Regions from separate parts of the Streptomyces sp. NPDC091377 genome, predicted to be linked through region 2. Evidence: riboswitches for the same ligand, from Rfam matches in the RefSeq annotation. Region 2 holds a riboswitch; each other region holds the start of a gene.
What was found. Region 2 has a riboswitch for thiamine pyrophosphate ahead of thiC (phosphomethylpyrimidine synthase ThiC). Riboswitches for the same ligand answer to the same signal wherever they lie in the genome.
Positions count from the first base shown of each region.

Region 1: linked by a shared signal. The riboswitch ahead of thiO (glycine oxidase ThiO) and the one ahead of thiC (phosphomethylpyrimidine synthase ThiC) in region 2 are both predicted to bind thiamine pyrophosphate.
Region 3: linked by a shared signal. The riboswitch ahead of ACIQNG_RS24285 (thiamine ABC transporter substrate binding subunit) and the one ahead of thiC (phosphomethylpyrimidine synthase ThiC) in region 2 are both predicted to bind thiamine pyrophosphate.

Region 1 is NZ_JBIVUE010000017.1:127,642-137,537, reverse strand. It holds gene ACIQNG_RS30460 (Rv2175c family DNA-binding protein) at 1-94, opposite strand, end outside; gene ACIQNG_RS30455 (NAD(P)/FAD-dependent oxidoreductase) at 235-1,410, opposite strand; TPP riboswitch at 1,706-1,817, shown strand; gene thiO (glycine oxidase ThiO) at 1,815-3,041, shown strand; gene thiS (sulfur carrier protein ThiS) at 3,038-3,262, shown strand; gene ACIQNG_RS30440 (thiazole synthase) at 3,266-4,060, shown strand; gene pknB (Stk1 family PASTA domain-containing Ser/Thr kinase) at 4,296-6,257, shown strand; gene ACIQNG_RS30430 (deoxyribonuclease IV) at 6,385-7,293, shown strand; gene ACIQNG_RS30425 (sulfite oxidase-like oxidoreductase) at 7,334-7,966, opposite strand; gene bfr (bacterioferritin) at 8,153-8,635, shown strand; gene ACIQNG_RS30415 (bacterioferritin-associated ferredoxin) at 8,698-8,946, opposite strand; gene ACIQNG_RS30410 (class II 3-deoxy-7-phosphoheptulonate synthase) at 9,134-9,896, opposite strand, start outside.
Region 2 is NZ_JBIVUE010000008.1:211,667-221,562, forward strand. It holds gene ACIQNG_RS19895 (GntR family transcriptional regulator) at 1-594, shown strand, start outside; gene ACIQNG_RS19900 (ATP-binding protein) at 1,630-2,196, opposite strand; gene ACIQNG_RS19905 (tetratricopeptide repeat protein) at 2,454-3,746, shown strand; gene thiC (phosphomethylpyrimidine synthase ThiC) at 3,825-5,627, opposite strand; TPP riboswitch at 5,620-5,809, opposite strand; gene ACIQNG_RS19915 (YibE/F family protein) at 6,481-7,812, shown strand; gene ACIQNG_RS19920 (SsgA family sporulation/cell division regulator) at 8,152-8,598, opposite strand; gene ACIQNG_RS19925 (IclR family transcriptional regulator) at 8,699-9,433, opposite strand.
Region 3 is NZ_JBIVUE010000011.1:215,518-225,413, reverse strand. It holds gene ACIQNG_RS24290 (ABC transporter permease) at 1-664, opposite strand, end outside; gene ACIQNG_RS24285 (thiamine ABC transporter substrate binding subunit) at 640-1,728, opposite strand; TPP riboswitch at 1,809-1,927, opposite strand; gene rlmN (23S rRNA (adenine(2503)-C(2))-methyltransferase RlmN) at 1,949-3,055, opposite strand; gene ACIQNG_RS24275 (hypothetical protein) at 3,166-3,657, shown strand; gene ACIQNG_RS24270 (hypothetical protein) at 4,318-5,028, opposite strand; gene ACIQNG_RS24265 (phosphatidate cytidylyltransferase) at 5,140-6,342, opposite strand; gene frr (ribosome recycling factor) at 6,342-6,899, opposite strand; gene pyrH (UMP kinase) at 7,098-7,856, opposite strand; gene tsf (translation elongation factor Ts) at 8,065-8,901, opposite strand; gene rpsB (30S ribosomal protein S2) at 9,193-9,896, opposite strand, start outside.

The DNA.
Region 1 (9,896 bases), on a different contig from region 2:
CGCGGGTCACCTCGACGTCGAACTGTTCGGCGATGTCGGGGAGGGTCAGCCACGCGGGGACGAGAGCATCGATCTTTGCGTCAATCTCGGTCACGTCTCCAAGACTGCCATCTGGGACTGACAGCCGGTAGCCGAGCCGCGTCCGGGCGGAGGCACTCCGGGCGCGCTCCCGTGCCCTCCGACGCCCCCGGGAGCGCCCGGGATCCGCCCGGGATCCGCCGGTCGGAGCGGCTCTCAGCCCGTCACCGTGGCCGACTTCAAGGGTTTCGTCGGGTCCGCCAGCCGTTCCGGGTCCAGCGCGGCGCCGCTCTCGATCAGCCGCCGGCCCTGGGCCAGATCCCTCGGGCGGCCCACCGCCAGGAGGGCGACGAGACGATTCTCACGCAGCCAGCACACCGACCAGGCGGGGCCGTCCGGGTCGCCGCGCCACAGGGTGGTGTCGGCGCCCCGGTGGTGGCCGGCGTACTGCACGAAGCGGCCGAACTGCTCGGACCAGAAGTACGGCACCGGGTCGTAGACGGCGTCGGTCAGCTCGCCCTCGACGATGTGCGCGGCGACCGTGCGGGGCCCCTGGAGGGCGTTGTCCCAGTGGTGGATCAGCAGCCGCTCGCCGTAGCGGGCGGACGGGAAGGAGGCGCAGTCGCCGACGGCGTGGACGTCGGGGACGGAGGTGCGCAGCCGGGCGTCGGCGACGACCTCGCCGTAGGCGCCCAGCGCGATGCCGGAGTCCGCGAGCCAGGCCGTGGCGGGGCGGGCGCCGACCCCGACGACGACCGCGCCGGCGGCGATCCGGGTGCCGTCGTCCAGGACGACCGCGCCGGGCTCGACCCGCTCCACGCGCGCGTGGGTGCGCAGAACGGTGCCGCTGTCGGCGTACCAGGCGGCCATCGGCGCGGCCACCTCGGCGGGCAGCGCCCCGGCGAGCGGACGGTCGGCGGCCTCCACGACGGTCACCGCGCAGCCCGCCTCGCGCGCGGCGGTGGCGAACTCGGCGCCGATCCAGCCCGCGCCGACCACCACGATGTCGTGCTGGGCGGCGAGGACCGGGCGCAGCCGGGCGGCGTCGTCCAGGGTGCGCAGCAGATGCACGCCGGGCACGCCCTCGGTGCCCGGCAGCCGGATCGGTTCGGCGCCGGTGGCCAGCACCAGGGCGTCGTAGGGCACGGGGCCGGCCTCGGTGTCCAGCTGGTGCTCCGCGGTGCGGACGCCGGTCACCTCGCGGCCGAGTCTCAGGTCGATGTCGAGGGACTCGAAGTCGACGTCGAAGGCGGAGTCCTCGGCCTTGCCGAGCAGGACGGCCTTGGAGAGCGGGGGGCGGTCGTAGGGCTGATGGGGTTCCGCGCCGATCAGGGTCACGGTGCCGGTGAAGCCCTGTTCGCGCAGTGCCACCGCGGTCTGCACACCGGCCATGCCGGCGCCCACCACGACCACGCGCCGCGGCCCCGTCGCCGCTGTTCGCCCTCTGTCGTCGCTCACCTGATCACCATAGTCAGGTGCCGAACGGACCGTCAGCGGGTGCGCGCGCGTGACATCCCGCACACCACCCGGCCGCAGGGAACGCACGGCGCGCTCGGTGCGCTCGGCGTGCTCGGCGTGCTCGGTGCGCTCGGTGCGCTCGGTGCGCTCGGCGGCGGACCTACCGAAAGTCCGTCGCGGGTGCGGGCTCTCTTACAGAGGCACGGGACCAAGAGCTAGGCTGCCCGTGTAAAGCACTCGCGGGAGCCCGGACGCACCGGGCTGAGAGGGAGGCTGGCGGCCTCCGACCGTACGAACCTGATCCGGGTCATGCCGGCGAAGGGAGGGGCTGAACGCCCGTGTCGTCCTCCACGCACCGCACCACCCCGTCCGCCCGTACGTCCGCCCGAGCACCCGCTCGTCCGTCCGGCAGCGCGTCGGACGTCCTCGTCGTCGGGGGCGGGATCATCGGTCTGGTCACGGCCTGGCGGACCGCCCGGCGCGGGCTCGCCACGGCCGTCGTGGACCCCGAACCCGGCGGCGGCGCCGCCCAGGTGGCGGCCGGGATGCTCGCCGCCGTCACGGAACTGCACTACGGCGAACAGACCCTGCTCGGCCTCAATCTGGCCTCGGCCCGCCGCTATCCGGAGTTCACGGCCGAGCTGAGCGACCTCACCGGGCAGGATCTCGGGTACCGCCGCTGCGGGACGCTCGCGGTCGCGCTGGACGCCGACGACCGCGCCCACCTGCGGGAACTGCACGCCCTCCAGCAGCGCTCGGGGCTGGAGTCGCAGTGGCTGTCCGGGCGGGAGTGCCGCCGCCTGGAGCCGATGCTCGCGCCGGGTGTCCGCGGCGGGCTGCGGGTCGACGGGGATCACCAGATCGACCCGAGACGGCTCACGGCGGCCCTTGTGGCGGCCTGTGAGCGCTCCGGAGTGGTCTTCCACCGGGAGTGGGCCGAACGGCTCGTCACGGCCCGGGAGCGGGCCACGGGGATCGTCACCCGCGACGGCACCGCGCTGGCGGCCGGCCAGGTGGTGCTCGCCGCCGGGAGCCTCAGCGGGCGCCTCGCGGGCGTCCCGGACGCCGTACGGCCTCCCGTGCGGCCGGTGAAGGGGCAGGTGCTGCGGCTCACCGTCCCGCGCGCGTACGCCCCGTTCCTGAACCGGACCGTCCGCGCCGTCGTCCGCGGCAGCCAGGTCTATCTGGTGCCGCGCGAGAACGGCGAACTCGTCGTCGGCGCCACCAGCGAGGAACTGGGCTGGGACACCACGGTGACCGCGGGCGGTGTCTACGAGCTGCTGCGCGACGCCCACGAACTGGTCCCCGGCATCACCGAACTGCCCCTGACGGAGACCCGCGCGGGACTGCGCCCCGGCTCCCCCGACAACGCGCCGCTGCTCGGCCCGACCGAGCTGCCCGGACTGCTGCTGGCCACCGGGCACTACCGCAACGGGGTGCTGCTGACCCCGGTCACCGGGGACTCGCTGGCGCACGCCCTGGTCACCGGTGAACTGCCCGAGGAAGCCCGCCCCTTCACGCCCCGGCGGTTCACCGCCGCAGCCCTCCTGGAGCAGCCCGTATGAACACCCGGCTCACGGTGTCCGTCACCATCTCCGTCAACGGGGAGCCCCGCGAGGTGGCTCCCGGCACGGCGCTCGACGCCCTGGTGCGCGCCCTCGCCCCGGCGCCCTCCGGGGTGGCCGCCGCCGTCAACGAGACCGTCGTCCCGCGGGGCCAGTGGCCCACGACCGCCCTGAGCGAGGGCGACCGGGTCGAGGTCCTCACCGCCGTCCAAGGAGGCTGACCCATGGCCGACGATCCCTTCGTCCTCGGCGGTACGTCCTTCTCCTCCCGGCTGATCATGGGCACGGGCGGGGCGCCCAGCCTGGACGTCCTGGAACGCGCGCTGGTGGCGTCCGGCACCGAGCTGACCACGGTCGCCATGCGGCGGGTCAACGCCGCGGTGCACGGCTCGGTGCTGTCGGTCCTGGAGCGGCTCGGCATCCGGGTGCTGCCCAACACGGCGGGCTGCTTCACCGCCGGTGAGGCCGTGCTGACCGCCCGGCTGGCCCGCGAGGCGCTCGGCACCGACCTGGTGAAGCTGGAGGTCATCGCCGACGAGCGGACCCTGCTGCCGGACCCGATCGAGCTGCTGGAGGCCGCCGAGACGCTGGTGGAGGACGGCTTCACCGTGCTGCCGTACACCAACGACGACCCGGTCCTGGCCCGGAAGCTGGAGGACGCGGGCTGTGCGGCGATCATGCCGCTGGGCTCCCCCATCGGCTCCGGGCTCGGTATCCGCAACCCGCACAACTTCCAGCTGATCGTGGAGCACGCGCGCGTACCGGTGATCCTGGACGCGGGCGCGGGCACCGCCTCGGACGCGGCGCTGGCGATGGAGCTGGGCTGCGCGGGGGTGATGCTGGCGTCGGCGGTCACCCGCGCCCAGGAACCGGTGCTGATGGCGGACGCCATGCGGCACGCGGTGGAGGCGGGCCGGCTGGCCCGCCGCGCGGGCCGGATCCCGAAGCGGCACTTCGCGGAAGCCTCCTCCCCGCAGGAGGGCCGCGCCCACCTGGACCCGGAACGGCCGGCGTTCTAGGGTCTGCCGTTCGGATCAGCCCGGCGACGCGGCGTCGGCGACCGACGACAACGCGGCTGGGGGTGCCCCCACGCCTTGGGGCAGTGGGGGAGCGTGCCGGAACCGCGACGCCGGGATGATCCCGCACGACGGGCCCCGGCGGTCGCTCTCCGGCCGGGTCACAGCTCTGCTGCAGTCCGTCACCGGGGCGGTGGAGCGGGCGGGGCTGTCGGTGGCGGCTCGTAGACTCACCTGCGTGGACACGACCCTCCAGGACCCTCTGATCGGGCAGTTGCTCGACGGCCGGTACCGCGTCGAGGCGCGGATCGCGGTCGGCGGGATGGCCACGGTCTACCGGGCCGTGGACACCCGCCTCGACCGGGTGCTCGCGCTGAAGGTGATGCACCCGACGCTGGCCGCGGACGGCACCTTCGTCGACCGGTTCATCCGGGAGGCCAAGTCCGTCGCCCGGCTCGCCCACCCGAACGTGGTGCAGGTCTTCGACCAGGGCACCGACGGGTCGTACGTCTATCTCGCCATGGAGTACGTCGCCGGCTGCACCCTGCGGGACGTGCTGCGCGAGCGCGGGGCGCTCCAGCCGCGGGCCGCGCTGGACATCCTGGAGCCGGTGCTGGCCGCGCTGGGCGCCGCCCACCGCGCGGGGTTCGTGCACCGCGACATGAAGCCGGAGAACGTCCTGATAGGGGACGACGGCCGGGTGAAGGTCGCCGACTTCGGCCTGGTGCGGTCGGTGGACGCGGCGACCGCCACCACCGGCACGGTGCTCGGCACGGTCTCCTATCTCGCCCCGGAGCAGATCGAGCACGGCACGGCCGACGCGCGCGTGGACGTGTACGCGTGCGGTGTCGTGCTGTTCGAGATGCTCACCGGTGGCAAGCCGCACGCCGGGCAGACTCCCGCGCAGGTCCTGTACAAGCACATCCACGACGACGTCCCGCCGCCCTCCGCGCGCGTGCCGGGGCTGGCGTACGAGCTGGACGAACTGGTGGCCACGGCGACCGCGCGCAACGCGGACGTCCGGCCGTACGACGCGGTGGCGCTGCTCGCGCGCGTGCGCGAGGCGCGGGCAGCGCTGAGCGAGGCCCAGCTCGACGCGGTGCCGCCGCAGGCCACCTCGGCGGAGCACGACAATGCCGAGGACCGTACGAGTGTGATCCCCCGTTCGCTGACCGTGCCCCGGCCGCTGCCGGTGAACGAGGACCACGCCGACCACGCGGGCTACGCGGACGGCGCGGCCGAACCGGCGGGGTTCCGGCACACCAGCAGGCTGGCGGCCACGCCGCCCCCTCCCCCGCGCCGGCGCACACCCCGGCAGCGGCGGGCGACGCTCACCGTGATCGCGGCGGTGCTGCTGGTGTTCGGGCTCGGCACGGGCGTCTGGTACATCAACTCGGGCCAGTTCACCGAGGTGCCCCGGGTGCTGGGGCAGTCCGAGGCCGAGGCGCGGGACCGGCTGACGGAGGCGGGCCTGGACGTGGGCGAGGTGAAGCACGCCTTCAGCGACGCCTACGAGCGGGGCACGGTGATGGGCACCGACCCGGAGCCGGGCCACCGGATCCGGCAGAACGACGCGGTGGGCATCACCGTGTCCGACGGCCCGGAGACCGTGCGGGTGCCCGATCTCCAGGGGATGGCGCTGGACCGGGCGAAGGACCTGCTCAAGGAGGAGGGCCTGGAGCCGGGCATGGTCACCCGCGAGTTCCACGCCACGGTGGCCAAGGGGTCGGTGGTCCGCAGCGAGCCGACCGGCGGCACCGAGCGGCGCGCGGGTTCGGCGGTCGCCCTGGTCGTCAGCAAGGGCAGCCCGGTGGACGTCCCGGACGTCACCGGGGAGGAGCTGGAGAGCGCCCGCGCGCTGCTCCAGGAGGCGGGCCTGGAGGTGAAGGTCGCGGCCGAGCGGGTCAACTCCCAGCTGGAGGCCGGTCAGGTCGCGAGCCAGTCCCCGGGCGACGGCACCCGCGTGGCCGAGGGCGACACGGTCACCCTGACCCTCTCCAAGGGCCCCCGGATGATCGAGGTCCCGGACGTGGTCGGTGACAGCGTGGACGACGCCAGGGGGACGCTGGAGGGCGCCGGGTTCCAGGTCAAGGAGGACCGGGGCATCCTCGGTCTGTTCGGCGACACGGTCGACGACCAGTCGGTGAAGGGCGGCGAGTCGGCCCCCGAGGGCTCGACGATCACCCTCACCATCCGCTGACCCGCTGACCCGCTGTACCCGCTGACCCGCTGTACTCGCCGAGCCGCCGAAGCGCGGAACGGGCGGAACGGGCGGGACGGGCGTACCGGGGCATCGGGCCCCTCCGCCCCCGTGAAACCCTGGCCGGGTGAACGCTCAGCAGTCCGTCGCGGCGCCCGGCACCCCCTCCGGCCGTCTCCGCCTCCGCAACCCCGTCGGCAGCCATGTCCCCGTGGCCGGTGGTCTCGCGCGCGTGGGGCTCGCCTACGCGCGTGACCTCAAGGCGGAGACGGTGCAGGTCTTCGTGGCCAATCCGCGCGGGTGGGCCACCCCGGTGGGCGACCCCCGGCAGGACGAGACGTTCCGGGCGGCCTGCGCGGCCGAGTCCGTCCCGGTGTACGTGCACGCGCCCTATCTGATCAACTTCGGCTCCCACACCCCCGAGACCGTCGAGCGCTCCGTGGCGTCGCTGCGGCACTCGCTGCGGCGCGGCCGGGAGATCGGCGCGCTCGGTGTGGTGGTGCACACGGGCAGCGCGACGGGCGGGCGGGAGCGGTCGGTGGCGCTGGCGCAGGTCCGCCGGTATCTGCTGCCGCTCCTGGACGAGCTGACCCGGGACGACGATCCGTTCCTGCTGCTGGAGTCCACCGCCGGGCAGGGTTCCTCGCTGTGCGCGCGGACCTGGGACTTCGGGCCGTATTTCGAGGCGCTGGACGCCCATCCCCGGCTCGGGGTCTGTCTGGACACCTGCCACGTCTTCGCCGCCGGGCACGACCTGACCGGCCCGAGCGGGATGCGCCAGACGCTGGATCTGCTGGTGGACACCGTCGGCGAGGGGCGGCTGAAGCTGATCCACGCCAATGACTCCCAGGACGTGGTGGGCGCCCGCAAGGACCGGCACGAGCGGATCGGCGCGGGCCGGATCGGCGCGGAGCCGTTCCGGGCACTGATGGCCCACCCGGCGACCGAGGGCGTCCCGCTGATCCTGGAGACACCGGGCGGCAAGGAGGGCCACACGGAGGACGTGGCCCTGCTGAAGCGGCTGCGCGCGGGCTGAGCCCGGCCGTCGGCCCGCCACCGCCCGGCGCCGCGCGAGGTCAGAGTTCCGGACCCTCCCCGGGCCCCTCCTGGTAGGAGTACCGCTGTTCCTTCCAGGGGTCGCCGATGTTGTGGTACCCGCGCTCCTCCCAGAAGCCGCGCCGGTCGGCGGTCATGTACTCGACGCCCCGGACCCATTTGGGCCCCTTCCAGGCGTACAGGTGCGGCACGACGAGCCGCAGCGGGAAGCCGTGCTCGGCGGTGAGCAGCTCACCGTCCTTGTGGGTGGCGAAGATCGCGCGCTCGGAGCGGAAGTCGTCCAGCCGCAGATTGGAGCTGAAGCCGTACTCCGCCCACACCATCACATGGGTGACATCGTTGGCGGGCGGTGCCAGCTCCAGGACGGTCCGGGCCGGTATGCCGCCCCACTCGGCGCCGAGCATGCTGAACTTCGTCACACAGTGCAGATCGGCGGTCACGGTGGTGTAGGGCAGGGCCGTGAACTCCTCGTGGTTCCAGCAGTGCTTCTCACCGTCGGCGGTGGACCCGAAGACCCTGAACTCCCAGCGCTCGGGCCGGAACTTGGGCACCGGTCCGTAGTGGGTGACGGGCCAGCCCCGCTGCAGGCGCTGCCCCGGCGGAAGCTCGGAACGTACCGCTTCTCCTGATTCTCGTTCCACCGGCTGACCCATGCCTTCCATCCTGACAGACCCGGGGGGCTGCACCTGACCAGGCCGGTCCAGAATCGGGCAACTCACGCCAAACAAGACTAAGCATGCCCTTACTTACTAAGTACGCACTTACTGGACGATCTTCGACGCCGGTGCAATCATGCGGCGGCACCCTCCCCCGTCCCTTACGCGGAAGGAGCCTCTGCGATGCAGGGCGACCCCGAGGTCATCGAATTCCTCAACGAGCAGCTGACCGGTGAGCTGACCGCGATCAACCAGTACTTCCTGCACGCGAAGATGCAGGAGAACTTCGGCTGGTACAAGCTCGCGAAGTACACCCGGCACGAGTCCTTCGACGAGATGAAGCACGCCGAGGTGCTCACCGACCGGATCCTGTTCCTGGAGGGGCTGCCCAATTACCAGCGGCTGTTCCATGTGCGGGTGGGCCAGACCGTGCGGGAGATGTTCGAGGCGGACCGGCAGATCGAGGTCGAGGCGATCGACCGGCTCAAGCGCGGTGTCGACGTGATGCGCGCCAAGGGCGACATCACGTCCGCGAACATCTTCGAGTCGATCCTGGAGGACGAGGAGCACCACATCGACTACCTCGACACCCAGCTGGAGCTGCTGGAGAAGCTCGGTGAGGCGCTCTACCTCTCGCAGATCATCGAGCAGCCCGAGACCAGCTGAGCCGCCCCGTCACGCCGATCGGGCCGGTCGGGTCATCCCGCCGGTCAGGCAGGTCAGGCAGGTCAGGCCGCCTCGTCCAGCCCGGCGCCCTCGCGCCGCAGCACCTCGGAGAGGACCGGCCTGCCCTGGTCGGCCAGCTCCCGGCGGGGGCACGCGCCCCGGCCGAGGAGGGCCTGGATCCGGCGTACGCAGGAGCCGCAGTCGGTACCGGCCTTGCAGGCGGAGGCGATCTGGCGGGGCGTACAGGCGCCGTCCGACGCATGCTGCTTCACCTGCTGCTCGGTGATGCCGAAGCAACTGCACACGTACACCTGGTCCACCTCCCGTCGGGATCGACAAGCCGATGCGACAAGCCGGGTTCGATCAAGGTCATGCCGTCCCGATGATCGGTGAGGCAAACCTAACCTTACCCGGCCCGTCGCAGTCGCAAAAGTGGGGTGGGGCGGGGATCGTATGTGATCCCCGCCCCACCCCGCCGTAGGTCACCCGGCGTGATCGTCACTGGTCGCGGTACATCTCCGCGACGAGGAAGGCCAGGTCGAGGGACTGGCTGCGGTTGAGCCGGGGGTCGCAGGCGGTCTCGTAGCGCTGGTGGAGATCGTCCACGAAGATCTCGTCGCCGCCGCCCACGCACTCGGTGACGTCGTCACCGGTCAGCTCCACATGGATGCCGCCCGGGTGGGTGCCCAGCCCCTTGTGGACCTCGAAGAAGCCCTTGACCTCGTCCAGCACGTCGTCGAAGCGGCGGGTCTTGTGACCGGAGGCCGCCTCGAAGGTGTTGCCGTGCATCGGGTCGGTCACCCAGGCGACCGTGGCGCCCGACGCCGTGACCTTCTCCACCAGGTCCGGGAGCCGGTCACGGACCTTGTCCGCGCCCATCCGGACGATGAAGGTCAGCCGGCCCGGCTCGCGGTCCGGGTCCAGCCGCTCGATGTACTGGAGCGCGTCCTCGGCCGTCGTGGTCGGTCCGAGCTTGATCCCGATGGGGTTGCGGATCCGGGAGGCGAACTCGATGTGGGCGTGGTCGAGCTGGCGGGTGCGCTCACCGATCCACACCATGTGCGCGGAGACGTCGTAGAGCTGCCCGGTGCGGGAGTCGACGCGGGTCAGCGCCGTCTCGTAGTCCATGAGCAGCGCCTCGTGGGAGGCGAAGAACTCGACCGTCTTGAACTCCTCGGGGTCCGTCCCGCACGCGTGCATGAAGTTCAGCGCGTTGTCGATCTCCCGCGCGAGCTGCTCGTAGCGCTGGCCGGAGGGCGAG
Region 2 (9,896 bases):
GTGGACGTACGCCACGGCAAGGGCAGCTTCGTGCGCTCCACCGGCCAGCCGCGCCTCACCCTCCAACGCCGCATCAGCCGCACCAGCGAGGGCACGTACGTGATGCCGGGCGGGGAGGTCTGGGACGAGGCGGAGCAGCCGAGCACGTACCGCACGCACACCACGAAGACCACCGGCCGATCCCTCGGACTCGAAGCGGAGGAAGCCCTGTTCGGCTGTGACCGCCTGCTCACCGACCCCGCCACCGGGACGCGCGCCATGCACCGCACCCTGATCCCCTTCGAAGTGGCCGAAGCGGTCCCCCTGCTCGCGGAGGAACCGCACAGGCAACCGGCCGCGATCTACCAGATGCTCACCGAGGCCGGGCACCCGCTCACCTGGACGGAGACCGTACGGGCCCGCATGCCCCTGCCCGACGAACGCACCGCACTCCGTCTCCCCGACGCCACCCCGGTCCTGCACATCACCCGCACCACGCACGGCACCGACGACCGGCCCCTGATCCTCGAAGAACTCCGCATCGGAGCCGACCGCTCCGAAGCCGCCTACCGGATCACCGCCGACGAGCAGCCCACCCGACGCACCCGCACCTGAGGAACAACCGGCATCGGTCGAAACAGTCTTCACTTCCTCAAGGGCGCGCCGCAGGCGCGCCGGGCCGCCCGGCCGCCCCGGCCGGGCATGCGGCGTGACCGCCGGTCCCGTCCGGTCGCCCGACGGCCCACACCACAGCACACCCGGAAGCAAGAGGAGCCGCCCAGCCATCGGTGCCGAGTGCCGGGCGGCACCGCCCCCACCGCCCAAGAGCGAGAAGGCGTGGTTGCTCCCAGGGGGTGGCTGAGCGAGGCACACGCGCACCAGCCCGACCGCCGCACCGCATCGTCGTGGCTGACTTTCCGTGGCCGAGGCATCGAACGCGGCAGGGATTGCGCAGGGCCCACGAGCACCAGCACCGCACGAGTCCGCCCCCAGGAGACCAGAGGCCGCCGGCCGCACGCCGCCCCCACCGGCAGGCAGCCCCCTCACACCGCACCCCCGTGATCACGGACACCCTCAAGAAGTCGGGCGAGCCGTTCGACCGCACCAGGCCGCCCCGACAGCCGTACGACCCCCCGCCCGGTCTCGTCCGTCGATGCGACGGCCCGCACCGCGGACAGCTCGAAACCCACCGACAGAAGACCCCGGTTCAGCCGATCAGCAGCCTCACGCGCATCACGCCACCCCGCCATGTAATCCACACCGGACAGCCAGAGCCCGGCGTTTGCACCTGCCACATCGAGACCGTCGTTCAGCCACTCCTCACCGGAGCCAGCCACCCTGTCCACCTCAACCCTGATCTGAGTAACGGATCGTCAACTTCCTTGGGCCAAGGCCAAAACGCAGCACGACGGCCCCGGTACCATCAGGCACCGGGGACCGCCGTGTTCCCAGCCGGGCCACCCTTCGCTTTCCAGGGCTGACGGGGTGGCCCGGTCTCGGTCTTCGGTTGTGAAGCGCGGTCCTCTGGAGCCGAGTGGGGAACTCGGCGAACTCAGGAGGCCACGCCCGTCCGCTGAAGGGATCGCCCCTCAGCCCGGGTCTGTCGCCCGCTCCTGAGAACAGAGGCGTGAAGCGACAGCCCGGAGATCGTCAGGAGGGGGTGTCTCGTACACCGCCGTCCCGGTCGAGCCGACACCACACGGTCTTGCCGCCCCTGTCCTCCGGTGTCCACCAGACCGCCGACGCCAGTCGCTGAACGATCAACAGACCACGGCCGTTGTCGGGTACGACCGCTTCCGCCAGCTCCAGCATCAGGCCAGGCGAGAAGGTGTCACCCATCGGGAGGAGCGGGGGCGCCGAGTCTTCGTCGGAGACTCCGATGAACAGCCACTTCGGCCACACCTTGAACAGCACGTTGATGTGCCGGTTTCCGCCGGGACGTGCGCGACGGCGGTCCGGCACCACGTGGTTCACGACGTTGCCGATCAGTTCGGAAACGATCAGCCGGGCATCGTCCACGGCTTCACCGGCGCCCACACGCATGAGGAACGCGCCCGTCATGTCGCGCGCCACCTGACCCGTGTTGGGGAACTCGGCAAGGAGCGTCAAGGAGAGGAAGTGCCCGCCCGACGCCGGAACAGGCGCGGCGAACCAGTGCGCGTACGCGTCTAGCTCCTCTGTCATGTGCTCATGCCCTCGCGCCTTCTTCGCGTCCATGGCATCCGTCTCAGGTCTCGTCTGCCGAGGCCATCCCGACAGGGTGACCCGAGGGTGCACCCCTCGTACCGGCTGTCGCTCCCCCCTCTTGGGGACCCCCCTCCTGGGTACACTCGCGGGAGAGACCGGGAAGCGAAGATCGAGAGAGCGGATCAGGCGAGAAGATCCGGCAGGTCCATTCACCATGGGGAAGTGGGATGGCCGAAGTAGCACCGACACCGGCAGCTCTACCGCCGCATGTGCTGGAACGTGCAGACGTGCGGTCCGCGATCGCCAGCCACGACTTCGGCGAAGTCTTCAGACTCGCCAAGATCCACGGTGGCATCAGCTACGCCAAGATCGCCGAGGCGGTCAACTACAAGCGCGAACACATCGGCAAGATGGCCCGCCCCGAAACCGATGGCAAAGGCGTGCGACCACGGATCACTCAGTTCACCAAGATCCTTGAAGTGGTGGACGGCCTACGGATCCCCGGTCATCTCGCAGGACTCGCCCCGCGCCCATGGGAAAAGGACCGGTCATCCTCGATATCCACACCGGACGACCCCAGCGCACTGATCGCCCAGGGCGGAGCCGGACTCTGGGATGTCGCCGAGTTGCTCAGGCGCACGGAGATGTCCAGCATCAACAGCGCCGCCCTGGAGTCGATCGAGCAGGGCATTGATCAACTGGCCCGCGCCTATCCGTACGCAGACGCCGACTACCTCCACGAGCGGACCCGCAACGGCCTTCACTACGTCACCAAGCAACTCGAAGGCCGTACGACCCTCCGCCAGCACCGCGAGCTACTCGTGGACGCCGGATGGCTCTTCCTGCTGAACGCATGTGTCCAGTACGACCGAGGCCAGCGCGAGGCCGCCAACCTCAGCAAGGCCGCCGCACTGCGGATCGGCAAGGAGGCCGGGCACGGCGAGATAAAGGCATGGGCCTGGGAGATCGAAGCCTGGTTCGCCCTCACCCAGAGCCGCTGGCAAGACATGCTCACCGCAGTGGAGGCCGGGCATGTGGCGGACCAGACCCACTCTGTGGGCGTCCAGCTCTACGCGCACAAGGCCCGCGCCGCAGCCCGCATGGGGGATGCCCGCCTGGTACGGGATTCCCTGGACGCCGGGCGAGCCCGCCTTGACCGACTGCCCAAGCCCGATCACCCGGAACACCACTTCATCATCGACCCGGACAAGTGGGACTTCTACGAGATGGACGCCTACCGTCTACTCGGAGACGACGAACGCGCCGCCGCCCACGCCCGCTCGGTCATCCGGATCAGCACAGGCCCCGACGGCACCGAGATCTCACCCATGCGAGCAGCCGAGGCCCGCCTCACCCTCGGAGTGGCCGCCGCCCGAACCGGCGACGTAGAAGAGGCAATCGGCATGGGCACAACAGCCCTGGAGGCCGACCGCAAGTCGCTCCCATCCCTCCTTTTAGTCGCTGACGAGCTGGACAACGAACTGCGCGCCCGGTACCCGCGTGAAGCCTCCACACGGGACTTCCACGAACGGGTGCGGACCATCAAGCGGGGTGCCTCCAAGCCCGAGCTTCCGTTCTGAGCTGTCGGAGGAAAGCCCGCGCTCCCGATCCAGGTAGAACAAGATCGGGAGCGCAGGGCATTTCAGATCAGCCGGGCCTCAGTCGGCGAGCGGTAGGTACACCCGGTTCCCCGCCTCAGCGAACTCCTTGGACTTCTGAAGCATCCCCTCAGCGACCTCCTCAGGTGACGCCCCCTCAGCCGCCGCACCACCAAACTGCCGTGTGATGCTTTGGCTAATTTTCATGCTGCAGAACTTCGGGCCGCACATGGAGCAGAAGTGGGCCGTCTTGGCGGGCTCCGCCGGCAGGGTCTCGTCGTGGAACTCGCGGGCCGTGTCGGGGTCGAGGGCCAGGTTGAACTGGTCCTCCCACCGGAACTCGAAGCGGGCGTCGGACAGCGCGTCGTCCCACTCCTGGGCTCCTGGGTGCCCCTTGGCGAGGTCGGCGGCGTGAGCGGCGATCTTGTAGGTGATGACGCCGGTCTTGACGTCGTCGCGGTTGGGCAGGCCGAGGTGCTCCTTGGGGGTGACGTAGCAGAGCATGGCCGTGCCCCACCAGGCGATCATCGCGGCGCCGATGCCGGAGGTGATGTGGTCGTACGCCGGCGCCACGTCCGTGGTCAGCGGGCCGAGCGTGTAGAACGGGGCCTCTTCGCAGATCTCCTGCTGAAGATCGATGTTCTCCTTGATCTTGTGCATCGGGACGTGCCCCGGGCCTTCGATCATGGTCTGTACGTGGAAACTTTTGGCGATCCGGTTGAGTTCGCCGAGCGTGCGCAACTCCGCGAACTGCGCCTCGTCGTTGGCGTCCGCGATGGAGCCCGGCCGCAGCCCGTCACCCAGCGAGTAGGTGATGTCGTAGGCGGCGAGAATTTCGCAGAGCTCCTCGAAGTTCTCGTAGAGGAACGACTCCCTGTGGTGGGCCAGGCACCATGCCGCCATGATCGAGCCGCCGCGCGAGACGATGCCGGTCTTGCGGTTCGCGGTCAGCGGGACGTACGGCAGGCGGACGCCCGCGTGGACGGTCATGTAGTCCACGCCCTGCTCGGCCTGTTCGACCACCGTGTCCCGGTAGATCTCCCAGTTCAGCTCCTCGGCCCGGCCGTCGACCTTCTCCAGGGCCTGGTAGAGGGGGACCGTGCCGATGGGGACGGGGGAGTTGCGCAGCACCCATTCACGGGTGGTGTGGATATTGCGGCCGGTGGAGAGGTCCATGACCGTGTCGGCGCCCCAGCGGGTCGCCCAGGTCATCTTGTCGACCTCTTCCTCGATGGAGGAGGTCACCGCCGAGTTGCCGATGTTGGCGTTGACCTTCACCAGGAACCGCTTGCCGATGATCATCGGCTCGATCTCCGGGTGGTTGATGTTGGCGGGCAGCACGGCCCGTCCCGCCGCGATCTCCTCACGGACGACCTCGGGCGAGACGTTCTCCCGGAGGGCCACGTACTCCATCTCCGGCGTGATCTCACCCCGGCGCGCATAGGCGAGCTGAGTGACCGCGCCGCCGTCCCGGCTGCGGCGCGGCTGACGGGGGCGGCCGGGGAAGACCGCGTCGAGGTTACGCAGTCCACCGCGCGGCGAGGTGTGCTTGATGCCGTCGTCCTCGGGGCGGACGGGGCGGCCCGCGTACTCCTCGGTGTCACCGCGGGCGATGATCCAGTTCTCCCGCAGCGGTGTCAGTCCCCTGCGGACGTCGGTTTCGACCAGCGGATCGGTGTACGGGCCGGAGGTGTCGTACAGGGTGACCGACTGCCCGTTGGTGAGGTGCACCTGGCGGACCGGCACCCGCAGATCGGGGCGTGAGCCCTCGACGTACGCCTTGTGCCAGCCGATGGACTTCCCGGCCTCCTCGTCGCTGGAGGACCGCGTGGAGGCAGGCGTGCTTGTGTCCTTGATGGTCATGAGACCTACTCCCTACGCCGGCATTACCCGGTAACAGGTTCGGCGGTCGACGCAGCGGCTTCCGTCTGTCGGCGTTCCATGGGATACATCACTCAGGACGAGTGATGTTCCACGTGAAACATCGCGAAGACGAAGGTCAGCGCCCTCTCAGCCCGGTGCTCCGAGCTCCCGCGTGTACAAAGGTGCCTCCACGCTAGCGTCAATTCGGGCGCGGTGAACAGAGGGGGTCTTCCGTTCTTGCGATGATCGGTCGGTGACCACACCGCAGGATCCCTCGTATCCGTCGCCTGAACCGCCCCATGGCCCAGGCACGTCTTCCGGTGCCGGTGCCGGCAACGGCCCCGGAGCCTCGCGCGGCCAGGTGCCGCGCCCCGGCGGACACGGCCACGACGGCGGTACGCCTCACCCGGCACAGGATTTCCGTCAGCCCGCACAGGACTTCCGTCAGCCTCCACAGGACTTCCGCCGCCCACCGGGGCAGCAGTTCAGGGGTGAGCGTGAGGCCGGCGGCCATGGCGACAGGCAGGGCGGACACGGCGGCTGGCAGGACGCGCAGAGCGCGCAGAGCGCGCCGAGCGGGGAGAGCGGGCAGAGCGGCCACGGGGGGCACGGTGGGCACCAGGCCGGGCAGGGACCCGGGCACGGTGGTGGGCAGGGACCCGGGCAGGGCGGTGGGCAGGGACCCGGGCCCGGTGAGGGGAAGGGGTCGGGGCACGGTGAGGGGAAGGGGCCGGGGCATGGCGGTGGGCACGGTCACTCCCAGGGCCACAGTCACAGTCACGGCCCGGCGGCCCCGGTCTCCCTCCACCTACGGAAGATCATCGCGGCCATCCTGCTCCCGTTCGCCGCGGCCGTGCTGGTCGGGCTGGGGATGCTGTGGCCGGGCGGTGCGCCGCCGCACGAGCGCACGGGGGTCGGGTTCGACCGGCAGACGCACGACGCCACGGTCACCAGGGTCGAGCGGGTGGACTGCGCGTCGGTGAACGCCTCCGGAGGCACCCCGACCGGCGACACCTCCACCGCCGAGGGTTCCTCCGCCGTGCAACAGGCCAACGGCACCTGCAAGCGGGCGACGATCCGGGTGGACACCGGTGACGAGAAGGGCCGTACGTTCACGGAGATCGTCCAGCCCGACCAGTCCCGCCAGTTGGAGCAGGACCAGAAGGTCATCGTCGCCTACGAACCCTCGGCACCGAAGGACCTGCAGTACTCGGTGACGGACATCAACCGGCGGGTCCCCCTGGCCCTGCTCGCCGGGATCTTCGCGCTGGCCGTCGTGGTCGTGGGGCGGATGCGTGGTGTGATGGCGCTGGTCGCACTGGCGATCAGCTTCATGATTCTGAACTTCTTCATCCTGCCCGCCATCCTCCAGGGCTCGAATCCGCTGGTCGTGGCGGTGGTCGGGGCGAGCGCCATCATGCTGATCGCCCTGTATCTGTGCCATGGGCTGTCGGCGAGAACCTCGGTCGCGGTGCTGGGCACGCTGATCTCGTTGCTGCTCATCGGCGTACTCGGTCTGCTCTTCATCGGCTGGGCCGCGCTCAGCGGGGACACGGACGACAACACCGGTCTGATCCACGGCCTGTACCCGTCCATCGACATGAGCGGTCTGCTGCTGGCCGGTGTCATCATCGGCTCGCTGGGTGTGCTGGACGATGTGACGGTCACCCAGACCTCGGCGGTCTGGGAGTTGCACGAGGCCAACCCCACGATGGGCTGGAAGGGCCTGTACCGGGCCGGCATCCGGATCGGCCGCGACCACATCGCCTCGGTCGTCAACACCCTCGTCCTCGCCTACGCCGGTGCCGCGCTCCCGCTGCTGCTGCTCTTCTCGATCGCGCAGAGCAGCATGGGGACGGTCGCCAACAGTGAGTTGGTCGCCCAGGAGATCGTGCGGACTCTGGTGGGTTCGATCGGGCTCGTGGCCTCCGTGCCGGTGACGACGGCCCTCGCGGCTCTGGTCGTCTCGGCCGACCGTCCGTCGACGGCGGAAGGGCGGAGCCGGCCGGCCGGGCTGCTGGGACGAGCGGGGCTCAAGGGACAGACGGTGCCCGCCGGGGCGGCGGGGCAGGGCGCGACCGGACAGGGCACCGCGGGGCAAGGGCCCATGGCCCCGGGCGGGCGCCCTCCGAGCATCCCGAACGCCCCGAGCCGCGGGGGCCGGGGGCGCCGCCGAAAGCGCTGAGGGCGAGCGGGCGGCGGGGAAGCGACGGGGCAAGCGGGCGGCGGGGAGCGACGGGGCGAGAGGGCGGTGGAAGGCCGGAGCCAACGGGCTAGAGGGCATGCGGCCGAGCGGGCGACGGGAGGCGGGAGGGAGCGGGAGAGGGGGCAAGCGGCGAGCGGGCGGCGGGAGGCGAAGGGCGGCGGGAGGACGGCGGAAGAGCGGTGGGACGGGCAAGAGGGTTCTCACCCGCTCCGTCCTCGAAGAACCGTTCCTGCCAACCCCCCGAGGCCCGATCGAGCCCCGCCCCGGCCCCTCCGACGTCGGCTGAGGAAGCGTTCCGCCACCCTGGCCGTCGTAGGTTCAACCCGTGCTCGGTTCCTCGGCCAGGATGCGGTCGAGGGCCTCGTCGAGGTGGGCGTCGAAGTCGGCGAGCGCACCCTCCTGGCCGAACGGCACCAGTTTGTCGGTGCGGTCGAGAAACGCCACCAGCGGCGCCGCCGAGGAGCGGAACAGCGCCTGGTCGCTGCCGACCTGAAGCCGGATCAAGGTCTCGCCGATCGGGTCGTTCTCGGCCGGAGCCACATGGACATCGCCCTCACCACACGGCGCCGCCATGCCGTCGACCAGCAACTCCCGGCCGAACACCCAGGTCACAGGGGCGTCCCCGGGCAGATGGAAGGTCAGCCGCACGGCATAGGGGTCGGACGCCTCATAACGCAACTCCACCGGGATACGGAACGACAGCTCCTCGGAGACGAGAAAGCTCATCATGATCTCTGCTTGAACTGTCTGAACGGACTCGCGCATCGCCTACCCCGTCATATGCCGGTCAAGTGGCCGGGAATGAACGCCTGACATGTGTTGGCATCTTGCTGAACGTACACAGCAGATCACAAGGAGTAAGTTTTCAAATGCTGATAGAGATCGCCAGTGAGCCGAGAAGCCGGCCGATCTCGCGCTGCAATTGCCGTGTGGCGGGCAGCAGTCGGTCCGCCTGCTGAGTGGGGAGCGAGAGAGCGATCGTCGCCGCCGTACTGCCCACCGTGATGGGGATCGCGGAGCACACGACCCCCAGTGTGTATTCCTGCCTCTCGACCACCGGTTCCATGCGTCGCGCCCGGCCCAGACGGCGCAGGAGGGAGCTGTCGTCACGCACCGTGTACGGAGTGATGGTCTGTACGGGGTGCCGGTCGAGGTGGTCACGGCGGGCAGGTTCATCCAGTTGGGCCAGTAGACACTGGCCGACCGCGTGGGCGTGACCCGTCTCCCGGAAGTTGGCCCACTCCTCCACCGCCGGGTTGCCCGGGGTGTCCGAGACGCACATGACCTCGATCTCGCCGTCGCGATAGACGGCGTAGTACACGGGCGCCCCGATGGAATCCCGCCAATGCGCGAGGGCCTCGACGACCGTGCTGCGACGTTTCTGCTGTGCCGCGCTGCCGCTGAGGCGCTCCGCAGCCGCACCGAGGAAGAACAGGCCCTGGTCGCGGCGGAGGTATCCCTCATGGACCAGGGTGCGCAGCAGGTGGTAGGCGGTGGGCAGGGCCAGACCGGTCTCCCGGGCCAGTTGCTTGGCGGGAGCACCGTACTCGTGCTCGGCGACGCGTTCCAGCAGTCGCATCGCGCGCTGCACGGATCCGATGAGGGTCGCGGACGGGCTCCGTGCCGGTGGTTGGTCCGGGCGTCGTACCGGCGGCCGGGCGCTTCGTGCCGACGACTGGTCGGGGAGCCGTACCGACGGCTCCGGGCTTCGAACGGGTCGAACGGGTTGTTCGGGAGGGCGTACGCACAACGGCGTCGGTGGGACGGACGGCGAAGAGGAAGAGGAAGGGGATGTGGAAGCAGAGGTGGAAGAGGAAGCGGATGCGCGGGTTTCGGTGGTGGCGGTGTCTACCGAGGCCAAGGGTGACTCCCGTTGCGCGAGGGGGCAGCCGTGCGGGGGAGCACGGAGGGGGGAGGGGTTCACCGCTCGCGGGCGGACCCGCGACGGGTTCCGGACTTTAGCCCTCCGCCTTGGCCCGCAGGCGGCTCGTCCGGCAAACTTCCCCCACCCGAGGGACCCGGTGGCTCCCGCCATCGGGCCACCGACCACCCCTGCCGGTTCA
Region 3 (9,896 bases), on a different contig from region 2:
AGGAGGTGAAGGTGAACAGGAACACCATCAGCGCGGCGGCGGCCACGGCCGGCCCGAGGGCGGGCAGGGTGACCCGGCGCCAGGCCGCGAGCGGCGAGGCGCCCAGCATCCGCGCCGCCTCCTCCTGCCGCGGGTCGAGCTGGGACCAGAGCCCGCCGACGGTCCGGACGACGACCGCGTAGTTGAAGAAGACATGCGCGAACAGGATCGCCCACACGGTGGTGTCGAGCCGTACGCCCCACAGCTCGTCCAGCAGTCCGCCGCGCCCGGCCACCGCCAGGAACGCCGTACCGACGACGACCGTCGGCAGCACGAACGGGACGGTGACCACGGCCCGCAGCACCTGCTTGCCCGGGAAGTCCAGGCGGGCGAAGACATACGCGCCGGGCAGCGCGATCAGCAGGGTCAGGGCGGTGGACGCCAGCGCCTGCCAGGTGGTGAACCACAGCACCTGCCGGATGTCCGACTGCCCCAGCACCTCCCACAGCCGCCCCGCCTGCCAGACCCCGTCGACCTTCAGCCCGCGGGCGAGGATCGCGGCGACGGGGTAGGCGAAGAAGAGGGCGAAGAACGCGAGGGGCAGGGCGAGCAGCCCCAGCCGCAGGGCGCCCCCGCGGCCCCGGGTCCGGCCCGCCGGGCTCACCTCAGGACGAGCGACGTCCACGCCTTGACCCAGTCGTCGCGGTGGTCGGCGATCTTCGCCGGGTCCATGGTCTCGGGGTCCTTCGCCTGCGGCCCGTGCTGCGCGAACACCTCGGGCACCCGGGCGCCCTCGACCACCGGGTACACGAACATGTTCAGCGGCATGTCCTCCTGGAACCGCTTGCCGATCAGGAAGTCGAGGAGCGCCTTGCCGCCCTCGGCGTTCTCCGCGTTGCTGAGCAGTCCCGCGTACTCGATCTGCCGGAAGCAGGTGCCGTCCACGACCCCGGTGGGCGCGGTCTTCGGCTGCGGGTCGGCGTAGACGACCTCGACGGGCGGGGAGGAGGCGTACGACACCACCAGCGGGCGGTCGCCCCCCGCCTTCTTGCCGCCGGCCGAGCCGGAGAACTCCTCGTTGTACGCCGACTCCCAGCTGTCGACCACCTTGACGCCGTTGTCGGTGAGCTTCTTCCAGTAGTCCTGCCAGCCGTCGTCGCCGTACTGCGCGGCCGTGCCCAGCAGGAAGCCGAGGCCGGGCGAGGAGGTGGAGGCGTTCTCGGTGACGAGCAGGTCCTTGTAGGCGGGCTCTATCAGGTCGTCGAAGGTCCGGGGCGGGGCGAGGTCGCGCTCGCTGAAGTACGCCTTGTCGTAGTTGACGCAGATGTCGCCGGTGTCGACCGGGGTGACCCGGTGCCCGGTCGCGTCGGCGCGGTAGGCGGCCCGGACGGTGTCGGCGCCCTTCGCCTCGTACGGCTGGAAGAGCCCGTTGTCGAGGGCGCGGGAGAGCAGGGTGTTGTCGACGCCGAAGAAGACGTCGCCCTGGGGGTTGTCCTTGGTGAGGACGGCCTTGTTGACGGCGGCTCCGGCGTCGCCGTCCTCCAGCACCTTGACCTGGAGGCCGGACTGCTTCTCGAAGTCGGCGAGCACGTCCTTGGAGACGGCCCACGAGTTGTGGCTGACGAGCGTGACGGTCTTGGAGTCCCCGTCGCCGCCGGAGCCGGGCGACGACCCGGACGACGAGCCGCACGCGGACAGCGTGACCAGGCCCAGCCCGACGGCCGCGGCCACGAGGGTCTTGGTGTTCACCGGTGTTTTCCTCCTGGGACGTTCCAGGAAGAGACGCGGCCCCGCCGGGAGGTTCCGTGCCTCCGGGCAGGGCGCAACAGCATGAGCGACGACCGATCTCCCTACCCAGAATGACCTGGGCGAGGTTCAGAGGGTCTGCGGCCCGCCATCGTTCTGGCTGCCGCACTCTCAGCGCTGTGGCGCTCCCCTGTCGGAATATGAAGATATGGGTGCTTGGATCCTACCGCTCGGTCGCCGCGAGCTGACCGCAGGCCCCGTCGATCTCCTGCCCCCGGGTGTCGCGGACCGTGACCGGCACCCCGTGCGCGGCGATGGCCTCCACGAACGCCCGCTCGTCCTCGGGCCGGGACGCGGTCCACTTGGAGCCGGGCGTCGGGTTGAGCGGGATCAGGTTCACATGCACGGGCCGCCCCTTGAGCAGCCGCCCGAGCCGGTCCCCGCGCCACGCCTGGTCGTTGATGTCCCGGATCAGCGCGTACTCGATGGACAGCCGCCGCCCGGACCGCTCCGCGTACTCGAACCCGGCGTCCAGCACCTCACGCACCTTCCAGCGCGTGTTGACGGGGACGAGGGTGTCCCGCAGTTCGTCGTCGGGCGCGTGCAGCGAGATGGCGAGGCGGCACTTGAACCCCTCGTCGGAGAACCGGTGGATCGCGGGCACCAGGCCCACGGTCGACACGGTGATCCCGCGCTGCGACAGCCCCACCCCGTCCGGGGCGGGGTCGGTCAGCGCGCGGATGGCGGCCACGACCCGCTTGTAGTTGGCGAGCGGCTCCCCCATCCCCATGAAGACGATGTTGGACAGCCGCGCCGGGCCCCCGGGCACCTCCCCGTCCCGCAGCGCCCGCATCCCGTCGACGATCTGGTGGACGATCTCCGCGGTGGACAGGTTGCGGTCCAGCCCCGCCTGCCCGGTCGCGCAGAACGGGCAGTTCATCCCGCAGCCCGCCTGTGAGCTGATGCACATGGTGACCCGGTCCGGGTACCGCATCAGCACCGACTCCACGAGCGTCCCGTCGAACAGCCGCCAGAGCGTCTTGCGGGTGGTCCCCTGGTCCGTGGAGAGATGCCGTACGACGGTCATCAGCTCGGGCAGCAACGCCTCCCGCAGCCGCTCCCGCGCCCCGGCCGGGATGTCCGTCCACTGCTCGGGGTCGTGCGCGTACCGGGCGAAGTAGTGCTGCGACAGCTGCTTGGCGCGGAACGGCTTCTCCCCGATCTCCGCCACCGCGTCCTTGCGCTCGGCGGGCGAGAGGTCGGCGAGGTGCCGCGGCGGCTTCTTGGCTCCGCGCGGCGCGACAAAGGTGAGTTCTCCGGGTGCAGGCATAACCCTCCCAGTGTCGCAGATCAATTCGTACGACAAACTCGCCGACGAGGACCCCGCACAAGGCTATGGCGGCGGCCTCGGACGCCCCTATCCTCTTGGCAAGGGGTGCCATGGACTGGATTCCCGTGGCCGGCACGCTCTTGGGGACGCTGGTCGGTGCCGGTAGCGCGTTCTCCCTGGAGCGGCTGAGGGTGCGCAGCAGCTACGACCAGGAGGGCCGGCGCTCGCGGGCCGAGGCGTACATCACGTTCATCGACGCGCTGCACGAGTCCAGCGGGGCGATCCGGACCCTGGCCCTGCGGATCAACCAGGTCCCGGAGGCCGAGTGGCGCCCGCAGGCCCGCGAGGCGTTCCGCTCCAGCGGCCTCTACTCCGCCCGCGAACGACTCATCCTGCTCGCCCCGGAAGCGGTCGTGCACATGGCGAACGACCTGTTCATCACCCTCCGCAGCAAACGCAACGCCGTCGCCGCGGGCCACGACGCCCACAGCCCCGAATACATGCAGGCATCGAACTCCTACGCGGAAGCCCTCCAGACCTTACGCTCCGAAATCCGCAAAGACCTGGGCCGAGGCGCCCTCAAACGCCGGGTGGAGTACTGACGTGGGGTGGGGGGCGGCTTCTGGGGCGGGGGGCGGCTTCGGGACGGGGGCTACCTCTGGGGCCGGGGGGATGGCGGGGCGGGGGGCGAACGCCGGGGGGCTGGACGGCTGCAGCGAACGGCGGGGCCGAACGCCGGGTGGCCGGTCGGAGGGCCCGATCGCCGGGGCCCGATCTCTGGGGTGGGGCCCGACCTCCCGGGGGGGGGGAGCCCGAATGCCGGGGGGCCCGAATGCCGGGGGGGCCTGATCGTCGGGGGAACCTGATCGCCGGGGTGAAGGCCGACCGCCGGGTCGATCCCTGTCGCACCGGGCGCTTTCGTCGCGCCCCGTGACCTCGGCCGGGACCGGCGCAGACTCCGGGCGCAGCACCGGCCGACGGGTCGGCTGCCGGGGAAAGCCCGACCGCCGGGGCCCGACCGCCGGGGCCCGACCGCCGGGCCCGGCCCGGTGGCCCCAGGTGTGCTCGTCGCGCCCGTTGCCTGGGCCGGGGCGGGCACGAGCGCCGGGCCCGGCATCGGCCGGCGGGTCGGCTGCCGAACCCGAGGAGGAAGGCGGACCGCCGAGAGGGGGCCGGACCGCCGAGAGGGAGGGACCCGGCCCTCCGGGGGGGGCAGCCCGATTGCCGCGGGCCTGGGCTCCAGGGGGAGCCCGGTTGTTGGGTCAGGTCCAGTCGCCGCGGGCGTTTTCCGCGCGCAGGGTCGACAGTTCGCGTTCGACGTCCTCGTACAGGCTCGCCGGGCCGCGGTCCGGGAAGGCCCGCACGCGGCCCTCGTCCAGGGCGGTCAGGCGTCCGGTCAGGGCTATGAGGCGGCTCCGGCGGGCGGGCCAGCCCGGGGAACCCTCGGTCGCCGAGAGTTCGGCCTGAGTGGCGCGGAGCGTGGCGTGGGCGCGTTCCCGCAGCGGGGCCAGCTCCTCCTGGAGCCGCTCCAGCCACTCCTGGAGGTCGAGGACGCATTCGATCGCCCCGGCCAGGGCGTCCATGATCCCGGCCATCGCCTCCGACTGCTCCACGAGCGCGTCGAAGAGCCCCATCAGCACGTCGAGGTCGGGGGAGGGCGCGGCACCGGCGACGTACTCGGGATGGGCGGACACCCGGGTGCGGGACGTGAGGTACTCCCGGGACACCCCCTCGGCCCGGGCCAGCACGCTCCCGGCCGAGGACAACTGCGCGCGGGCCGACGCGAGGGGCAGCCCGTCGCCCCCGCCGAGCATCACCTCGGTCTCGGCCATTTCGAGCGCGAGCTGCTGGCGCAGCTCCGCCAGATCGCGATGGGTCTCGTCGGTCTCCCCCAGCGTGACGCGGATGTCGTCACGGATGGAGCCGGCCAGCTCGGCCGTCTCCCGTTCCCAGCCTGCGTCCCGCCCCGGCATGCACGCCACCCCTTCCGTTCCTCCGTCGCCCCGTCCCCCCAGATGGGGATCATAAGTACGGAAGGGGTGATTCCGAGCGGTCGTGACGCCGCTGCCCGAAACCGGCTCCGGTCAGCCGGACCCCACGAACAGCACCATCAGCAGCCACACCACCGGCGCCGTGGGCAGCAGCGAGTCCAGCCGGTCCATGATCCCGCCGTGGCCTGGCAGCAGCGTGCCCATGTCCTTGATACCGAGGTCCCGCTTGATCATGGACTCCCCGAGGTCGCCCAGCGTGGCGCTGGCGGCGACCGCGAGGCCCAGCAGCAGCCCCTGCCACCAGGTGCCGCCGTCGATCAGGAACTCCATGCACAGCGCGCCCGCCACCATCGCGAAGGCGACCGCGCCGAACAGGCCCTCACGGGTCTTGCCGGGGCTGATCCGCGGCGCGAGCTTGTGCTTGCCGAACCGCCAGCCGATCGCGTAGGCCCCGGTGTCGCTGACGACGGTGAGCAGCAGGAACGTCAGTACCCGCTGCGCCCCGTCGTCGGCGGTGAGCAGCAGCGCGACGAACGTGGCCAGGAACGGGACGTAGAACGCGGCGAAGACCCCGGCGGTGACGTCCTTCAGATAGCCCTCGGGCGGTTCGGTCATCCGCCAGACCAATACGGCGAGCGCGGTGAGCGCCATGGCGACCCAGGCGCCCTCGGGGCCCCGGGCGTACCCGGCGACCACCATGGCCGCGCCGCCGACCGCGAGCGGTACCAGCGGCGCCTTGATCCCCTTGCGCTCCTCCAGCCGCCGGGTCAGCTCCCACAGCCCGACGACGACGGCGACGACTATCACGCCGACGAACACGACCTTGACGAAGAACAACGACGCGACGATGACCGCGCCGAGCCCGACACCGACCCCTATGGCCGCGCTCAGATCCCGGCCCGCGCTCTTCTTCTGCGGTGCGGGCGCCGGCTGCGGGGCGTCGGGCATGGGCTCCGGATTCTGCGGCGCCGCCGCAGGCGGCTGCGCCGACGGGGTCTCGTCGCGGAACGGCTCGTTGCGGTACGTCTCGTCGGGGTACGTGTACGACGCGGCGGCGGGGGAGGTCTCCTCACGGAACAGGGGGCCGCTCAGCCGAGCGGTCCCCCGGTCCTCATCCTGGTCACCGCCGTACGCGGGCAGGTCGGGCACGATGGGCATGGGGCGAGTGTGCTGCGCCTGTTGCGCATCGTACGCGGGACCCGCCGGGGCAGCCCCTTGGGCGGGTCCGTGCTCGGTGGGCCCCCAGTACCCGGTCTGCCCGGTCCCGGGCGGCGCCCCCCAGGAAGAGTCGTTCATCAGACTTCGAGCAGCTCCGCTTCCTTGTGCTTGAGAAGCTCGTCCACCTGGGCGACGTACTTGGCGGTGGTGTCGTCGAGTTCCTTCTCCGCGCGGCGGCCCTCGTCCTCACCGACCTCGCCGTCCTTGACCATCTTGTCGATGGCGTCCTTGGCCTTGCGCCGGACGGAGCGGATGGACACCTTGGCGTCCTCGCCCTTGCCCTTGGCGACCTTGATGTACTCGCGGCGGCGCTCCTCGGTCAGCTCGGGGAACACCACCCGGATGATGTTGCCGTCGTTGCTGGGGTTGACACCCAGGTCCGAGTCGCGGATCGCCTGCTCGATATTGCGCAGGGCGGTCTTGTCGAACGGGGTGACGACCGCCATGCGGGGCTCCGGCACGGCGAAGGAGGCCAGCTGGTTGATCGGGGTCGGCGCCCCGTAGTAGTCGGCCACGATCTTGTTGAACATCGCCGGGTGCGCACGGCCGGTGCGGATCGCGGCGAAGTCCTCCTTGGCGACCACGACGGCCTTCTCCATCTTCTCCTCGGCCTCGAGGAGGGTCTCTTCGATCACCACTTGCTCCTGCGTGTTGTGAGTCGGCCCGGCTGCGTCCGCGTGTCGGCGGCCGGCTGCGTCGCGTCTGCTTCCTGCACGGTTCCCGACCGGCAGGTCATTGTCCATCCCCCGATCAGGCCCCGCTCCGGCCCCGTCCGGGTCCGGTCGGGTACCGGTCGGGTTCCGGTCAGGATCCGGACGGGTTCCGTCCCGCGGTCAGGACCGGCTGTCCTGATCACCCACCAGCGTGCCGATCTTCTCACCCTTGACGGCGCGCGCGATATTGCCCTCGGTCACCAGCTCGAAGACCAGGATGGGCAGCTTGTTGTCGCGGCACAGGGTGACGGCCGTGGCGTCGGCGACCTTGAGGTCCCGGGTGATGACCTCGCCGTAGCCGAGCGAGTCGAACTTGACCGCGTCCGGGTTGGTCTTCGGGTCGGAGTCGTAGACCCCGTCCACACCGTTCTTGCCCATCAGCAGCGCCTCGGCGTCGATCTCCAGGGCGCGCTGCGCGGCCGTGGTGTCGGTGGAGAAGTACGGCATGCCCATACCGGCGCCGAAGATGACCACCCGGCCCTTCTCCAGATGGCGCACGGCCCGCAGCGGGATGTAGGGCTCGGCGACCTGCCCCATGGTGATGGCGGTCTGGACGCGCGACTGGATGCCTTCCTTCTCCAGGAAGTCCTGGAGGGCGAGGCAGTTCATGACGGTGCCGAGCATGCCCATGTAGTCGGAGCGGGCCCGGTCCATGCCGCGCTGCTGGAGTTCGGCGCCGCGGAAGAAGTTGCCGCCGCCGATGACGACGGCGATCTGGGCGCCGTCGCGGACGACGGCCGCGATCTCGCGGGCGATGGCGTGCACCACGTCCGGGTCGACGCCCAAGCCCCCGCCACCGGAGAACGCCTCTCCCGACAGTTTCAGCAGAAACCGGCCGCGTACTTTGCCGTCGTCGCTCTTCTGGGCCTTGGTGGTCATCGTTATCCCGCCTCTTTCACGTGGTGCACATGCGAAGAAGGCCATTGCCGGTGGGGTGGGTTCTCCCTTGCGCGGCAATGGCCTCCTTGTCAGATCTGCCGTCGTCCGCCACGCGCGCGTGCGGGACGCAGTGCGCGCGCGGCGCGGACGACTGCGTTCGACCCTAGCGGGATTCCGCCGGGGATCGCGCGTCGATCGCGGTACGGACTCAGAGACCGACCTTGATGCGCGTGAAGCGCTTCAGGGTGACACCGGCCTCGTCCAGGACCTTCTGGACCGACTTCTTGGGGTCGAGGGCGTAGGACTGGCCGAGCAGCGTGGCGTCCTTGAAGAAGCCGTTGACACGACCCTCGACGATCTTGGCGATCGCGGCCTCGGGCTTGCCCTCGGCGCGGGTGGTCTCCTCGGCGATACGACGCTCGTTCTCGACCACGTCGGCCGGGACGTCGTCCTTGGCGAGGTACTGCGGCGCGAACGCGGCGATGTGCTGGGCGATGCCCTTGGCGACGTCGGCGTTCGGCTTGTCCAGCTCGACCAGGACACCGATCTGCGGGGGCAGGTCGGGCATGGTGCGATGCATGTAGGCGAGGACGAAGCCGTCGTCGAACCGCGCGAAGCGGTCCAGCACGATCTTCTCGCCGAGGGTGGCGTTGGCCTCGTCCACGTACGCCTGGACGGTCTTGCCGGGCTCGATCTCGGAGGCGAGCAGCGCCTGGAGGTCGGCCGGGGCGGTCTCGGCGACGTGCTCGGCGATGGTGCGGGCGGCGGCCTGGAACTTCTCGCCCTTGGCGACGAAGTCCGTCTCGCACTTCAGCTCGACCAGGACACCGGAGGAATTGTCCTCGGCGATGATCGAGACCACGGCGCCGTTCTCGGCGGAGCGGCCCTCGCGCTTGGCGACGCCCTTCTGGCCCTTGATCCGGAGCGCCTCGACGGCCTTCTCGACGTTGCCGTCGGCCTCGTCCAGGGCCTTCTTGCAGTCCATCATGCCGGCACCGGTCAGCTCACGGAGCTTCTTGACGTCGGCGGCGGTGTAGTTCGCCATGAGAATGTGTGTCTTTCTCGAAGTCTGGAAGATCGAAGATCTGCGGGGCCGCGAGCCCGGGGAGATGAGCCCTGGAGCAGAGGTCCTGGAACAGAAGTCCGGGGACAGTGGTCCTGGAGCAGAGGCCCTGGAACGGCGGTCCTGGTGGGTACGGGTGCCCGGTACGGGGTCCCCGTCCCATGGAGCCGTGGCCGTGTCCGTGGCCGGTGGACTCGCGGCTGACCGGCGGGTGGACGACGGGGGCGCGACGGATGTCGACGCCCCCGTCAGTTCACCGCGAGAGCCGGTGGATCAGCCCTGCTCGGCGTCGGCGGCCGGGGCGTCGGCGGCCGGAGCCTCGGTGGCCGGGGCGTCGGCAGCGGGGGCCTCGGCGGCCGGAGCCTCGGCCTCGGCGGCCGGGGCCTCGGCGGCGGCGTCAGCGGCCGGAGCCTCCGTGGCGGCGGGGGCGTCGGCGGCCGGGGCGGCCTCGTCAGCCTTCTTCTCGCCCTCCAGCAGGTCGCGCTCCCACTCGGCGAGCGGCTCGCCCGCGGCCTTCTCGCCCTTGCCCTCCGTCGCCACGCCGGAGCGGGAGATGAGCCCCTCGGCGACGGCGTCGGCGATCACACGGGTGAGCAGGGTGACGGAGCGGATCGCGTCGTCGTTGCCCGGGATCTTGTAGTCGACCTCGTCGGGGTCGCAGTTGGTGTCGAGGATCGCGACGACCGGGATGTTGAGCTTCCGGGCCTCACCGACCGCGATGTGCTCCTTCTTGGTGTCCACGATCCAGACGGCGCTGGGCACCTTCTGCATCTCGCGGATACCGCCGAGGGTCTTCTCCAGCTTGGCCTTCTCGCGCGAGAGCACGAGAAGCTCCTTCTTGGTCAGACCGGACGCCGCGACGTCCTCGAAGTCGATCTGCTCCAGCTCCTTGAGGCGCTGCAGCCGCTTGTAAACGGTCGAGAAGTTGGTGAGCATGCCGCCCAGCCAGCGCTGGTTGACGTAGGGCATGCCGACGC